2 linked regions of the Filimonas lacunae genome follow. The protein of the gene in region 2 interacts with the protein of the main gene of each other region in a pairwise test. Links are inferred from orthologs where the notes say so. Each region holds a gene or a part of one and is shown on either strand. Other genes may lie near its edges.

Region 1 (2,924 bases), 6.2 Mb from region 2 along the record:
TATAGGCCGCATTCAAATTGGCTGGTGATAGAATTTGTTCCAACATGCCATACCCTGTTTGCTCTAAACTTGTAAGGTTGTTTTCAGTTATCCACATGGAAGTCTGCACTCCTACATAGTCTTCGGATGCTGTCCTAACTTTCTGTAGGTAGTTATCTTGTGATATTTTCTGCTTTCTGCCCTTCATCTGGTAACTTTCATTTACTTCTTACTTCTTAAGGTTCAGTCCTTCGGACACTAGTCGCTATATCCTACTATGACCTCGGCTGACTTCTCACAGTAAATCTTGTTTCAACCACGCTTCCTACTCTGTTTCAACGCGTCTGTGAGACCTCCCATGGTAAGACGATAAACCTTCATTCCATCTACCCGCACCATTTACAATGCTGTGTCCGTGTAATCATTGGATTTCGCTTTGTCTTGCAAGCTCGTCCACACAGCTTTTGCCTGATAGTATTCGTATTCCTCGGGCCGGAACTTTGCCGCCAGCTTCCTTCAGATTCCACCTCACAGTGGACACCCTTGCCATTGGCTAATGGTTGGTGATTACAGACCCCCATAACGGACTTCCACCGTCAAGTTTATCGCCATGCATGGCGCACAAGAAAGAAGGCGTCTCAAAAATTTGAGACGCCTTCTTTTTTATATCTAAGATTAGTAAGTCAGAATACTAGCTGTTCATGCTGGCCAGAAACTCTTCGTTGCTCTTGGTGCCACGCATACGTTTCAGCAAATCATTCATTGCTTCTTCGGTATTCATGTCGTTCAGGAACATACGTAACAGGTTCATACGTTGTAACACGTCTTTTTCCAGTAACAGGTCGTCGCGACGGGTAGAAGAAGCAACCAGGTCAATAGCAGGGTAAATACGTCTGTTAGCCAGGCGGCGATCCAGTTGTAATTCCATGTTACCGGTACCTTTAAATTCTTCGAAGATCACTTCATCCATTTTAGAACCGGTTTCAATCAACGCAGTTGCCAGAATGGTTAAAGAGCCACCATGTTCAATTTTACGTGCTGCACCAAAAAATTGTTTTGGCTTTTGCATAGCGTTTGCTTCCACACCACCAGATAATACTTTACCGGATGCAGGAGCTACCGTGTTATGCGCCCTTGCTAAACGGGTGATAGAATCTAACAGGATAACCACATCGTGACCGCACTCTACCAAACGTTTTGCTTTTTGTAAAGCAATGGTAGATACTTTCACGTGCTTCTCTGCTGGTTCGTCAAATGTAGAAGCAATTACTTCTGCTTTTACACTGCGCTCCATATCGGTAACTTCTTCCGGACGTTCGTCAATCAGCACTACCATCAGGTAACACTCCGGGTGGTTTTGTGCAATAGCGTTGGCCACTTCTTTCAGTAAAACAGTTTTACCAACTTTAGGCTGTGCTACAATCAAACCACGCTGACCTTTACCTATTGGGGTAAACAGGTCAATGATACGTGTGCTATAGTTAGAAGGAGTAGTGAACAGGTTTAACTTCTGGAAAGGGAACAACGGAGTAAGGTAGTCGAAAGGTACACGGTCGCGTACTTCGTCTGGTCCTTTACCGTTAATACTTTCCACCTTTAATAAAGCGAAATATTTTTCACCTTCTTTAGGCGGACGTACAGAACCCAGTACAGTATCACCTGTTTTTAAACCAAACAGTTTAATCTGTGAAGGAGAAACATATACGTCATCAGGAGAAGAAAGATAGTTGTAATCAGAAGAGCGCAGGAAACCATAACCATCAGGCATCATTTCCAATACACCTTCACCCTGAATAATACCATCAAATTCTATATTGAATACAGGCTCTTTTTCTTTTTTATACATAGCAGGCTTAGGCATTGCCGTATCAGCCGCCAGTTGTGGGGCAATCAGGTCGGCCAGTGCCAGCATGTTTGCCATGTCTTCCGGTGTGGTTTCTTCATACCTGTATTTATTACCACCGGCATTGTTAGAAGCATCATCACCTTCACCCTCTTCGTTGTAATCTTCTTCCTCTTCGTCTTCTGAAACTGAATTGGGGTTTGATTTTGCAGCTTTCGCTACTACTTTATTAGGTTCGGCCTGCTCAGCAGATGCTTCATGTGCATCTTCTTCGCTGGATTCATTTTTAATAGTTTTGCGGGGACGTTTTTTTATATCGGCGCTTACAGCTTCGGCAGGAGCAGCTTTCTCATGTTTAGGTGCTTCTGTCATTACCTCGGCTTCTTCAGTAGAGTTAGTTGTGCTGGCTTTTACAATACGTTTACGCTTTCCTTTTTCGGCAGATGATGCGGTGTCTTTTTTTTCGCTTGCCATAACAGCTTGTTTATCTAGTATCTTATAAATAAGTTCCTGTTTATCAAGTTTTTTTGAGTTTGAGATACTCAGTTGCTCTGCTATATCATGCAACTCAGGAACTAACATGTCGTTCAATTGCAAAATGTCGTACATAAGTAAATGTCAAAAGGAGTGATTGTTTAAATCGTTATTACGTTTAATCAAAAAAGTTGAAAGAAAAAATCCGGTTGATTGAGGAAAACAGGCGAGCTGTGAGGCAGTGGCATTGAACAAATCAGCTTGTTTCCAATGCAATGTTACTGCAATTTGTTTATAAACAAATAAAAAAATTACGGTTGTTAGCAATTTTTTGGCTAAATAGAGCCTAAAATCCCTGTTTTCTACATTTAATAGTCAACTATCTTTGCTCACTTTTCGACCGTTACAAGTCGTTTTATTAAAAAATCACATCTCTAAAGTATTGGTACATGTTTAACAACAGAGTAAAAATTAAAGCATTGTTGGCCAGCGACGAAACAGGCCACGAAGTTACGGTAATGGGTTGGGTGCGTTCTTTACGCAACAATCAGTTTATAGCTTTAAACGATGGCAGTACCAATAATAATTTACAGGTGGTAATTGAACTGGGACAGTTGGATGAAGCTAC
Region 2 (2,868 bases):
CCTCTCCTGTTTTTACCATAGGAATGCCGGCCATGCTGCCGTTGGCTATGGTATCGAGCAAAATAGTTTTGCCGTTACCCATTGCCAGTATGGCGCCATTGCGGCCCGGTTGTATATCGGATTTATAACGGGCTATGTTGGTTGCGGGGGCCGGCTGGCGGTTGAGCAAGGCTATTACTGCCGTTGCACTGATGCCTATGAAAGCCGCTGCTGCCCACCACCATTTGCGGCGTAACAAATGTACCCTGTGCACCACTGGTATGGCATCGCCTGATTTATTTTCCAGGATACGTAGTCTTCCTCTTTCCAGGCTGTCTATACGGTGTTGCGGTAACGCACCTTCCAACACTGGTGTAGCCATCTGCTGCTCCACCATAGCGGTAGCAGTTTGCTGGTTGGCAGGTGTTGTCATCCACGTGATCAGCATTTCTGCTTCTTCCGGAGAACAAGTACCTTTTTCCAGTTTTATCAATAAAGATGGTATATCAACAGCCTGATTCAAACTACACTTGTTTTATTCAAGACGTACGACAAAAATGTTCAGGGGGGTATAGGGAAGATTATTTTTTTATGATCACCCAGAAAAGCAGCACCAATGTCTTATCAATATTGGTTATCAGATAATTACGAACAGTTTGATTGGCTTTCACCAGGTATTCTTTCAACGTATGTACTGATATTCCCATCATTTCAGCTGCTTCTTTATAAGAATAGCCCTGGGTTTTACAAAGCAGATACGCTTTTTGCTGTTGTGGAGTAAGCTGTTCTATAGCCTGATGCAGCAATTGCTCGTTTTCGCGGATCTGTAAGGCTTCTTCTATATGTGAGTAATGTTCTACTGCCAGAGCAACAAAATGCGCTTCCATAGCCCTGTCAGATTTCAAACGGCGGAAAAAATCATACACCTTATTGGCCGACATACGATAAATATACCCTTCCAGGCTTTTATCAATCTGCAGGTTATCCCATCGCTGCCAAAGGCTGGTGAACACTTCCTGCGTTATTTCTTCTGCCGTATCAGCATCTTTTACCATTTTAAGCACATTCAGATAAATCTGAGGGCTGTATTGGCGATATACTTCTGTAAATGACTTGCCAGCCTCCTGTTGCACGCTACCATCCTGCTGTAAATCATGTATACTCATTCAGAAGCAGTTAAGCCTTTAGTTAAAAAGCTAAAATTAAGTAAATGAGGGGCATAAAAAAAGCGCTTCCGGATGGGAAGCGCTTTTTTAAAGCATTTTATAAGGACTATGCGAGTTTTTCAACCTGCATGTAGTTTAATTCTACTGGTGTGGAACGTCCGAAGATTTTTACTGTTACTTTCAGTTTCTTCTTCTCGTCGTTCACTTCTTCGATAACACCATTGAAGTCGTTAAACGGACCTTCAATGATTTTGATAGTTTCACCAACGATAAACGGTTCAGAAAGGGTAACACCCTGATCATTCATTTCGTCTACCTTACCCAGCATTTTGTTTACTTCAGCTTTACGCAGAGAGATAATGTTACCTTTGCTGCCTTTGCCATCAGTAAGAAAATGCATAACGTTGCTCACGTTACTGATATGCTGAATAATGTCGTCATTTAATTTACCATCGGTAACTTCCAGCATTACATAACCAGGGAAGTAGTTTTTTTCGCGCATTACTTTTTTACCGTTCTGCACTTTATAAACTTTTTCCATAGGCAGGAAAACCTGCTTCACAATATCGGTCCAACCGCTACGTGAAATATCTTTATCCAGGTACTCTTTAACCTTTCTCTCCTTACCGCTTACGACACGTAGCACGTACCATTTGCTTTCTGCTGCTTCTGTTTGTTGTGCTGTACCTTCCATGACGTATTAACCGTTACCTTTACTAATAAATAAATTATAGATCAGCTTTAGTAATTGGTTACCTGCGAAATCCATTGCCCAAACCATAGCGGTAATAAGAACGGTTGCAGATAAAACGATTACAGTAGACTGCTGTAACTGAGACCAAGTAGGCCAGGTTACTTTCTCTACCAGCTCCTGGTATGAGTCCCTGAAATAGTTAGAAACTTTATTCACTATTCCGCAATTTGAATTTGATTGAAATGCACGGGCCACAGGATTCGAACCCGTATCAAAGGTTTTGGAGACCTCTATTCTACCATTGAACTAGGCCCGTAAAAAAAGAACTTCAGTCTTTAGATACAAAGTACCCGGTTTAACCCGAGTACTTTGTAAAGATATAACATCTGTACTCACCATCAAAGGGAGTGCATGATTATTTGATTACTTCAGTAACCTGACCGGCACCTACAGTACGACCACCTTCACGGATAGCGAACTTCAGACCTTTTTCCATAGCGATTGGAGCGATCAGTTTAACTACTAAACCGATGTTATCACCAGGCATAACCATTTCAGTTCCTTCTGGCAGCATACACTCACCAGTTACATCTGTAGTACGGAAGTAGAACTGAGGACGGTATTTGTTAAAGAATGGAGTGTGACGGCCACCTTCTTCTTTGCTCAGTACGTATACTTCACATTTGAATTCAGTGTGCGGAGTGATAGTTTTTGGCTTACAGATAACCATACCACGACGGATTTGAGATTTTTCAATACCGCGTAACAGTAAACCTGCGTTATCACCAGCTTGACCTTCGTCCAATAATTTTTTGAACATTTCAACACCGGTAACAGTAGAGTTCAAAGGAGCTTCGATCAGACCTACGATCTCAACTGGCTCACCTACTTTAATGATACCGCGCTCGATACGACCGGTAGCAACTGTACCACGACCTGTGATAGAGAATACGTCTTCCACAGACATCAGGAACGGTTGGTCGATAGGACGAGGAGGCAGAGGAATATAAGAATCAACTGCAGCCATCA

Evidence for each region. The genes of interacting proteins can lie anywhere in the genome.
Region 1: the proteins of nusG (region 2) and rho interact in binary tests that used the Escherichia coli proteins (3 or more experiments, as listed by UniProt). The link is inferred for Filimonas lacunae from one-to-one orthologs.

What each region holds. Positions count from the first base shown.
Region 1 is NZ_AP017422.1:6,997,394-7,000,317, forward strand. The notes cover bases 52-2,924. They hold rho (transcription termination factor Rho), read right to left. Parts: upstream 2,432-2,924; coding sequence 671-2,431; downstream 52-670. Other genes in these bases: ltrA (group II intron reverse transcriptase/maturase), read right to left, coding at 52-187; asnS (asparagine--tRNA ligase), read left to right, coding at 2,746-2,924. Also shown: more of ltrA, read right to left, coding at 1-51. UniProt on the Escherichia coli protein: Facilitates transcription termination by a mechanism that involves Rho binding to the nascent RNA, activation of Rho's RNA-dependent ATPase activity, and release of the mRNA from the DNA template.
Region 2 is NZ_AP017422.1:810,300-813,167, reverse strand. What follows is about bases 46-2,862. They hold nusG (transcription termination/antitermination protein NusG), read right to left. Parts: upstream 1,840-2,862; coding sequence 1,252-1,839; downstream 46-1,251. Other genes in these bases: tuf (elongation factor Tu), read right to left, coding at 2,255-2,862; secE (preprotein translocase subunit SecE), read right to left, coding at 1,846-2,055; FLA_RS03380 (RNA polymerase sigma factor), read right to left, coding at 561-1,145; FLA_RS03385 (FecR family protein), read right to left, coding at 46-502. In the rest of the region: more of FLA_RS03385, read right to left, coding at 1-45; more of tuf, read right to left, coding at 2,863-2,868. UniProt on the Escherichia coli protein: Part of the processive rRNA transcription and antitermination complex (rrnTAC). The complex forms an RNA-chaperone ring around the RNA exit tunnel of RNA polymerase (RNAP).